2 regions of the Cellulosimicrobium sp. ES-005 genome follow, and region 2 is predicted to be linked to the other one. Evidence: predicted binding sites of a transcription regulator. Region 2 holds the regulator's gene; the other holds the start of a gene.
The links. Region 2 encodes Rex, which represses fermentation and respiration genes when NADH is low (regulators of the CRP and FNR family bind a similar motif). Its sites were predicted from a motif close to CTTGTGAANNNNTTCACAAG; they were not measured.

Region 1: mqo (malate dehydrogenase (quinone)) is a predicted target of Rex. The motif match lies at 2,282-2,301, and genes of this name have one in related genera.

Annotation. Positions count from the first base shown of each region.
Region 1 covers NZ_CP159290.1:1,433,470-1,438,115, forward strand. The annotation lists gene ABRQ22_RS06110 (helix-turn-helix domain-containing protein) at 1-61, opposite strand, end outside; gene ABRQ22_RS06115 (hypothetical protein) at 152-568, shown strand; gene mqo (malate dehydrogenase (quinone)) at 747-2,267, opposite strand; gene ABRQ22_RS06125 (maleylpyruvate isomerase family mycothiol-dependent enzyme) at 2,503-3,336, opposite strand; gene ABRQ22_RS06130 (pyridoxal 5'-phosphate synthase) at 3,327-4,016, opposite strand; gene ABRQ22_RS06135 (helix-turn-helix domain-containing protein) at 4,013-4,588, opposite strand.
Region 2 covers NZ_CP159290.1:4,067,714-4,072,359, forward strand. The annotation lists gene ABRQ22_RS18135 (acetoin utilization protein AcuC) at 1-235, shown strand, start outside; gene ABRQ22_RS18140 (AURKAIP1/COX24 domain-containing protein) at 457-555, shown strand; gene ABRQ22_RS18145 (HAD-IB family hydrolase) at 776-1,657, opposite strand; gene ABRQ22_RS18150 (glutaredoxin family protein) at 1,718-2,011, shown strand; gene ABRQ22_RS18155 (redox-sensing transcriptional repressor Rex) at 2,070-2,744, shown strand; gene ABRQ22_RS18160 (YceI family protein) at 2,855-3,406, opposite strand; gene ABRQ22_RS18165 (MarR family transcriptional regulator) at 3,579-4,109, shown strand; gene ABRQ22_RS18170 (histidine phosphatase family protein) at 4,180-4,646, shown strand, end outside.

The DNA.
Region 1 (4,646 bases), 2.2 Mb from region 2:
CGACGCCGAACTCGAACGGGGCCAGGCCATCGCACACGACGGCAGCGACGGAGTGCACCATGCACGGCACGCTACGCCCGTGGCGGGATCTTGTCGAGAGGTGTCAGTCCTGCCACTCGTCGGCGGAGCCGCCCGGCGGAAGGGTGGGGGCATGGACATCTTCTGGGGTGTGGTGGTTCTTCTCCTCGTCGTCGGCCCGACCGTCGCGGCGCTCGCGGTGCGGCGCGAGGACCCCGCGCGACCGTGGTTCCCCGCGGGGTCCGACGGCGCGTGGCCCGGTGCCGGCGCGTGGGGCGACCGGTCGGTCGACGGCGAGCGCCCGGACCGCGACGCGCAGCGTCTCGACGCCGACCTGCGGGCGGCGGCCTCGCGCCCTGACGCGCAGGGCGCGCACGTCGACCCGCACGCGGTCGCGGCCGAGCTCGTCCTGCGGCGCGTCGTCCCGAACCCTGCCGTGCGCGACGGCGTGCGGGGTGCCCCGGCGCAGGCGTCGGCGACGCTCGCCGAGCCGCCGACGTCGAACCGGCGTCCGCCGAGCGCGGCGCGGCGCGTGCCGCTCCCGCGCTGACGCGGTCGGTGCCCGCGGCGAACGCACGACGACGGACGCGAGACGGCCAGGACGGCAAGGAGGCGGCTGCAGAGACGCCGCGACAGAGAGGGGGCGACAGAGACGTGGCGACAGAGACGCGACGGCCCGGACCTCGTGGAGGTCCGGGCCGTCGTGGGGGAGGGGCGTCAGATCCTGGTCAGGCGCGCGAGCCGACCGCGTCGACGTCCGCGCCGCCGGTGAGCTGGTCGAGACCCTCGAGCTCCTCGGCCTCCCAGGGGGCGTGGCCGAGGCTCGGGATCATCGTCGCGAGCTCGGGGCGCCACTTGGTGAAGCGCGCGGGGAAGCAGCGCTCCAGCAGGTCGATCATCGCGGGGACCGCGGTCGACGCGCCCGGCGAGGCCCCGAGCAGGCCCGCGATGGAGCCGTCGCCGGCGGCGATGACTTCGGTGCCGAACTCGAGGACGCCCTTGCCGTCCTTGTCCCTCTTGATCACCTGCACGCGCTGGCCGGCGGTGATGGTCTCCCAGTCCTTGGGGTGCGCCGTCGGCATGAAGCCCTGGAGCGCCGTGAACTTGGTCTCCGGGCTCGCCAGGAGCTGGCCGACCAGGTACTGGGTGAGGTCGAGGTTCTTCAGGCCCGCACCGACCATCGAGCCGAGGTTGTGCAGGCGCAGCGACGTGAACAGCCCGAGGTACTTGCCCTTCTTGAGGTACTTGGGGCTGAACCCGGCATAGGGGCCGAACATCAGGTACGTCTTGCCGTCGACGACGCGCGTGTCCAGGTGCGGGACGGACATGGGCGGGGAGCCGACGTCGGCCTTGCCGTACACCTTGGCCTGGTGCTGCGCGACGAGCTCGGGGCTGTCGGTGCGCAGGAACTCGCCGCTGATGGGGAAGCCGCCGTAACCCTTGGCCTCGGGGATGCCCGCGGCCTGGAGCAGCGGCAGGGCGCCACCGCCCGCGCCGACGAACACGAACCGCGCCTCGACCGTCGAGCGGCGCTTCGGGGCGTTCCACGAGCGGTCCTTGACCGTCAGACGCCAGCGGCCGTCCTTCGTCTTCTTGAGGTTCTTCACCTCGTGCTCGAGGTAGAGCTGCGTGCCCTGCGAGACGAGGTAGTCGACGAGCTGCTGCGTGAGGGCGCCGAAGTCGACGTCCGTGCCGCTCGTCGCGCGCGTCGCCGCGACCGGCTCGTCGCCGTCGCGCTCCGCGACGAGGAGCGGGGCCCACTCGGCGATCACGGCCGGGTCGTCGCTGAACTCGAGCTCGCTGAAGAGCGGGTGCCGGCGCAGCGTCTCGAACCGGCGGCGCAGGTAGTCGACGTTCTCCGCGCCGCGCACGAATGTCATGTGCGGCGTGCGGGAGATGAAGCTCGCGGGCTGGGGGAGGGCGCCGGTGGTGAGCAGGTGGTGCCAGAACTCGCGCGACACCTCGAACTGCTCGTTGATCTTCACCGCCTTGGTGATGTCGATCGAGCCGTCCGCCTTCTCCGGCGTGTAGTTCAGCTCGCACAGGGCGGCATGGCCGGTCCCGGCGTTGTTCCACGGGTTCGACGACTCCTGCGCCACGGCGTCCAGACGCTCGTAGATGCGCACGGTCCAGGAAGGCTCCAGGACCTTGAGGAGGGCTCCCAGCGTGGCGCTCATGATGCCACCGCCGATGAGGGCTACGTCGATCTGGTCTGCGCTGCTTGCGGGGTTGCTCGCTCGACTCGACACGCTCCGATTCTACGCTTGTGAAAGAGTGCACTAAGTGTGCGTTCCGTCACGGGCGTGCGTCACACTTTCGCGGGACGAACGTCCCGACCGGCACAGGCCGGACGTCTCACCCGCACCCCGGGACCCCCGTCCGCCGAGGGAGAGCAGGTCGCGGAGGGCTCAGAGGCTCCGCCGCTCGAGCGGCGGGTTCGGCTCGCGCCCGAGACCCGGCCACGCGTCGAACCCCGACGCGGGTCTACCGCGGCGGCGAGTACGGGGAGGGCCAGGGGCTGATCTCGGGAAGGGCGACCGGTTCGCCGGAGCGGAACGCGAGGGGTGCGGCGTCGGGGGCGCGGCCCGCGAGCCAGGCGGCGACGTCGGTCAGGCGACCCCGGACGACGACACCGGCTCGCGCGTCGAACCCGGGGTCGCTCCCCAGGGGAGTCTCCGAGTCGGGAGAGATCCCGGGTTCGGCAGCGAGGCGAAGGCCGCCCGGACCCACCCCGAGCACGGTGGGCTCGCTCGCGAGCTCGACCACGACGTCGTCCGCGAGCCGGACCCCGAGGAAGTCGAGGAGGTGGAGGTCGAGGGAGCGCGGCCAGGTGTCGAGGCCGATCCCGGCGTCGAGGTCCACGGCGTGGACGCGGACCTCGCGCCACCATGCGACGAGCGCGTCGGCGACGGTCCCGTCGCGGTAGGTCACGGGGGCGTCCCACCCGGACGACCCGGGCTCCGGCCACGCGGCGTCGAGGCGTTCGGCGAGCGCCTCGAGCGCGACGACGTGCGCGGCGACGGACCGGCCCGCGCCCGCCTGGATGCCGGCCTCGCGGCCGGCGGCTCCGCCGTCGTACACCTCGACGAGCGCGCCGCGGGCGGCGTGCTCCGCCTGGCGGGCCATGGCCTCGCCGATCGCCGTGACGTGCGCGAGCACGTGGCTGCGCGACCAGCCGGGAAGGGTCGAGGGGCCGGCGAGGCCGTCGTCGCCGAGGGTGCGCGTCGCGGCGGTGACGGCGGCGAGCGCGGACCGTGCGTCGTGGCGCGCGTCCTCGACGTCGGGGAGCGCGAGCGGGCTGGTTCCGGTCAGGGCCACAGGAGCTCCTTCGTCCAGGTGGGGGGTGCTGCGGTCCGGGTGTCCGCGGCCGCGGCGTAGCGGAGGCGGGTCTGGCCCTCGGGCGAGGACGCCCAGAACTCGACGCTCGTGGGCTCCAGCGCGTACGCGGTCCACGCGTCGAGGACGAGTCCGGGCTCGGTGCGGACCCGTGCGAGCGCCGCGTCCCACGCGGTCCGGTACGCGTCCTGCGACGCGAGCGGGTCGCTCTGCGGTCCCGCGAGCGCGGTCGCGCGGGAGGCGTCGGAGCGCGCGAGGAAGTCGGCGGCGGACGCGTCGGGGCCGAGCGGGACCACCGGACCGCGCACCCGCACCTGGCGGCCGTGCTCGCGCCAGAAGAACGTCAGCGCGGCGTTCGGGTTCTCCGCGAGCGCCAGGCCCTTGGGCGAGTCGGCGCGGGTGGCGAAGACCCAGCCGTCGCCGTCGACGTCCTTGAGGATCAGCGTCCGGGCGTCGACCCGGCCGCTCGCGTCGGCGGTCGAGAGGGTTGCCGCGTGCGGTGCCGGCAGACCGGCGTCGATCGCCTCCAGGAGCCAGTCGACGAAGAGCGTGCTGGGCTCGTCGGGTGCCGCGTCGACGTCGAGGCCGGGCAGGTCGGCGCCGAGCACCGGCAGCGCGCGCAGGCGCTCGCGCAGGGACGGGCGGTCGGGTGCGGCGGTCATGCGTCCTCCGGCGGGTCGGCGGGTCGAGGGTCCAGGAGCGCGACGAACCCGCGGGCTGCCGCGGTCATCGCGTCGGGGTCGTCGAGGGCGCGTGCCAGGACGTACCCGCCCTGCACGATCGCGACGGCGGCGAGCGCGCGGTCGCGGGCGGCGTCGTCGGGCAGCCCGTCCTCCGCCAGGACGGCGGCGGCCAGGTCGACGAGCCCGCGGAAGTAGGTCCGGACCTCCGCCGCCAGCGTGGCGTCGTCCATGACGGCCTGGTCGCTCACGAGGCGCCCGACCTTGCACCCGGCGAGCGCGGGCCGCGGCCGTTCGAGGTAGCGGACGAGGCGCTCGACGGCGGTCCCGTCAGCGTCGAGGTCGCGGTGCGCCGCGTCGAGCCCGGCGGTCGTCGTGGCGTGGACGGCCGCCGCGGCGAGGTCGTGCTTGGTGGGGAAGTGGTGGTAGAGGCTGCCCTGGCCCACGCCGCTCGCGGCGAGGACCTCGCGCGGGCTGGTCGCGCCGACGCCCTGGGCCCAGAACAGCTCCTGCGCGGCGGCGACGAGGCGCGCACGGGCGTCGGTCGTCGTCATGGCTGTCACCATACCTACCTCTAGGTATGGTGTCGATCGGCCGCCCCGCGGAGCACCG
Region 2 (4,646 bases):
GGTCGTGGGGGAGGTCGTGCACCGGCCGGTGACGGCGGGCGAGCCGCTGCCCGAGGAGTGGCGCGCCCGCGTCGCCGAGGTCGCCGGGTTCGACGCCCCGCTCGCCTTCGGCCCGCCCGTCGACGTGCGCCGCTGGAGCAGCGGCTACGACCCCGACGACGACGTCGACCGCGCCGTCGCGGCCACGCGCCGCGCCGTCTTCCCGCTGCTCGGCCTCGACCCGCACTTCGACTGAGGCGGTCGTCCCCCGGGATGCCCGGGGCGTCGTGCGGGTCCGCGCGCCGGGCGGCGTACCGGGGCACGAGCGCGAGCGGGTAGTCTAGGGGGCGGATTTCTCTCGTGTTGGTCGGCTCGCGGCGCCCTCGTGGTCGCCGGGCGCCCCGATCAACCGTGGACCACACGCGGCCGGTCGACCGGTCGCCGACCGACACGCCGCTCGAGCATTGCGAGGACCGTATGGGCTCCGTCATCAAGAAGCGCCGCAAGCGCATGGCCAAGAAGAAGCACCGCAAGCTGCTTCGCAAGACGCGTCACCAGCGTCGCAACAAGAAGTGACGTCGCGCGCGTCCTGACGCGCCGACCCGCCGTCGAGCCCGGCCCCTCCCGAGGGACCGGGCTCGACGCGTCTCCGACGATCACGCGAGGTGGAGCCCTGGCCTACCAGGCCTCTACCTCGCGGGACCAGGGGTCTTCCTCGGCGGGCCAGGGGTCTTCCTCGCGGGACCGGGGTTCTCTCTCGCGGGGGCGAGGGCGCCGGCTCGGGGGAGCGGGGTGGTCAGAGGCGCGAGATGCGGCGGTCGACGGCGCGGCGGACGGAGCGCAGGACGAGGGCGGCGGCCCAGGCGGCGCCGGCCCAGCTCGCGGTGCGGACGCTGCTGCGGGCGACGCGACGGCGTCGGCCGCGGAACTCGCGGATGGGCCAGCCGACGTCCTGCGCGTGGCGGCGCAGGCGGGCGTCGGGGTTGATGGGGCACGGGTGCCCCACGGCCTCCATCATCGTCACGTCGTTGAGCGAGTCGCCGTAGGCGTAGGACGCGTCGAGGTCGATGTCCTCGCGCTCGGCGAGCGCCCGCACCCCGGCGGCCTTGGCGCGGCCGTGCATCATGTCGCCCACGAGGCGGCCGGTGTAGAAGCCGTCCTCGTGCTCGGCGACGGTGCCGAGGGCGCCGGTCGTGCCGAGGCGGCGCGCGATGAGCTCGCCGATCTCGACGGGGGTCGCGGAGACGAGCCACACCTGGTGGCCGGCGGCGAGGTGCTCGTCGAGCAGGCGGCGCGTGCCGGGGTAGATGCGCAGCGAGAGGACGGTGTCGTAGACCTCCTCGCCGATCGCGGTGACCTCGGCGACGGAGCGACCCGCGATGAGGGCGAGCGCGCGGGACCGGATGCGGTCGATCTGCTGCTTGTTCTCGCCGAACAGGAGGTAGCGCGCCTGGTGCACGGCGAAGCGCACGATGTCGAGCGTCGAGAAGAACTCCCGCTGGTACAGCGCGCGGGCGAGGTGGAACGACGACGCGCCACGGATGATCGTGTTGTCCACGTCGAAGAAGGCGGCGGTGCGGTGCGCGGGTGCGGGGGGCGTGCGGCCGGCGTCGAGCGCGGCCTCGGAGGCGGTCGACCCGGGGGTCGGGACGGGGCCCGGACCGGAAGACGTCGCCATGTCCCCACTCTAGGCGGTCCCGCGCTCGGCCCGGGGCCGCGTCCTCGTACCCTGGGAGGCGTGAGCACCTCCGACGCGCCGGCCCCTCCCGTCCTCCTCTACGGCCGAGCGGGGTGCCACCTGTGCGACGACGCGCGCGCCGTCGTCGCGGCGGTGTGCGCCGAGGCGGGGGTCGCGTGGGCGGAGGTGGACGTGGACGCGCCGGACGCGGACCCGGCGCTGCGCGAGCAGTACGGCGAGTACGTCCCGGTCGTGACGGTCGGCGGCGTGCAGCAGGGGTTCTGGCGCGTGGACGCCCGCCGGCTCGCCCGCGCGGTGGGTCGGATTTCGACGGCGCGCGCGGACCTGGGATGATTCCTCCCGGTGGAGCGCGACCGTCGACGAGGACGGTCCCAGGACGACGGGGTGACGGGTGGCTGAGCAGGTAGTCGGTGAGGTGACGGCGCCGGGTATCCCGAGCGCGACGGTGGCGCGGCTCCCGTCCTACCTGCGGGCGCTGCGCGACCTGGTGGCGCGGGGCGTCGCGACGACGTCGTCGGTCGAGCTCGCCGAGCTCTCCGGCGTCGGTCCGGCGCAGCTCCGCAAGGACCTGTCGTTCCTGGGCTCGTTCGGCACGCGCGGCGTGGGCTACGACGTGGACTCGCTCGCGCAGTACATCACCGAGGCGCTGGGGCTCGTGGACGAGCACCGCATCGCGATCGTCGGGATCGGCAACCTGGGGCACGCGCTCGCGAACTACTCGGGGTACGAGCAGCGGGGCTTCCACGTCGCGGCGCTCCTCGACGCGTCGCCGGAGGTCGTGGGCACGCGGGCGGCGGGCCTCGTCGTCGAGCACGTCGACGCGCTGGAGGAGGTCGTGGCGCGGGAGAAGGTGTCGATCGTGGTCCTCGCGACGCCGGCAGCGCACGCGCAGTCCGTCGCGGACCGGGTCGTGGCGGCGGGCGTGCGGGAGATCCTCAACTTCGCGCCGCGCGCGCTGCAGGTGCCCGCGGACGTCGACGTGCGCGGCGTGGACGTCGGCAGCGAGCTGCAGATCCTCGCGTTCCACTCCCAGGCGCGCGCGCTCGCCGAGGCGCAGGACCGCTGAACGACGAGGGGCCGCGTGCTCGCGCACGCGGCCCCTCGGGGCGGCACCCCTGCCGGGGGTGCAGTGTTTCGGGGAACGGTCCCGGGGAAGAGCGCCCCGGGAGCCGGTCGTCAGGCCTGCTTGATGGCCGAGACGTCGAGGGCGATCTTGATCTTGTCGCCCACGAGCACGCCGCCGGTCTCGAGCGCGGCGTTCCAGGTGAGGCCGAACTCCTTGCGGGAGATCTCCGTGGTCGCCTCGAACCCGGCGCGCGCGTTGCCGAACGGGTCGGTCGCGGTGCCCGCGAACTCGGTCTCGAGCTCGACCGGCTTGGTCACGCCGTTGATGGTCAGGTCGCCCGCCACGACGAAGTCGTCGCCGTCGCCGGAGATGCTGGTCGACGCGAAGGTCCACGTCGGCTTGTTCTCGGCGTCCCAGAAGTCCGCGCTGCGCAGGTGGTTGTCGCGGTTCGCGTCGCCCGTGCTCACGGACGCGGCGTCGAGCTCGGCGGTCACGGAGGTCGACTCGAGGTCGTCGCCCACGGTGATGGTGCCGGCCGTGATGGCGAGCGTGCCGCGCACCTTGGAGATGCCGGCGTGGCGGACCGTGAAGGCCGCCTGCGAGTGGGACGAGTCGAGGGCGTAGGTACCGGCGTTGAGCCCGGCGGGCAGCGGCGTGGCCATGGGTGCTCCTGAAGGGGTCGAGGGTCCCGGGGGACCGAACTTGGTTGAAGGTTCAACTTCGTACGTGCGTATCAACAGCAGGGGGTGATCCGTCTATTCCCGGTGAGGTGGAACAATGTTCGGCGAGGTTCCACCCCTGAACCCGCCCCCGTCCGCCAGCGCCCGAGGACCCATGACCAGCAACGACGTCGACCACCAGCTGACGACGACCGCCCGCGGGACCACCGCGGCCGCGAGCGCGGAGCCGCGCTGGCTCGACGCCGAGCAGCAGCGCCTGTGGCGCGCCTACCTCGACGGGACCGTGCGCTTCATCGAGTCGCTGGGGCGCGACCACGAGGAGCGGTCGGACGTGTCGCTCAACGAGTACGAGCTGCTGGTGCGGCTCTCGGAGAGCCCGGACCACACGCTGCGGATGTCCGCCCTCGCCGACGGGCTCGCCCGGTCTCGCAGCCGCGTGACCCACACCGTGGCGCGCATGGAGGCGCGCGGCCTGGTCCGGCGCTCGGCGAGCACGGGCGACCGCCGCGGGGTCAACTGCGAGATGACGACCGAGGGCTACCGCGTCCTCGTGGCGTCGGCTCCGGCCCACGTGGCCGCCGTGCGCCGGTTCATGGTCGACGTGCTCACGCCGGAGCAGTTCCGGGCGCTCGGCGAGGCGATGGCGGCCGTCGCCGAGGCGTGCAAGGCCGACCGCGACTCCTGACCCGGGTCGCTCCGGGAGCCGCCGGCCCGCGGGTGCCGGTCAGGGCCGGGAGTGCGGGACACTGGTGCGCATGGTCTCCACGATCGTCCACCTCCTGCGCCACGGCGAGGTCCACAACCCCGACGGCGTCCTCTACGGCCGCATCCCCGGCTACCACCTCTCCGAGCGAGGCCACGAGATGGCCCGCCGCGTCGCCGCGCACCTCGCGGGCGAGCCCGGGCCCGACGGCGCGTCCCGCCCCCGCGCGGACCTCGCCGTCGTCGTCGCGTCGCCGCTCCAGCGCGCCCAGGAGACGGCCACGCCCGCCGCCGAGGCGTTCGGGCTCGAGCTCGGCACCGACGACCGGCTCATCGAGGCCGCGAACCACTTCGAGGGCATGACCTTCGGCGTCGGGGACGGGTCGCTGCGCCACCCGCAGCACTGGCGCTTCCTGTGGAACCCGTTCCGGCCGTCCTGGGGCGAGCCGTACACCGAGCAGGTCGCGCGCATGCGCGCCGCGGTCGCCGACGCCCGGGACAAGGCCGCGGGTCACGAGGC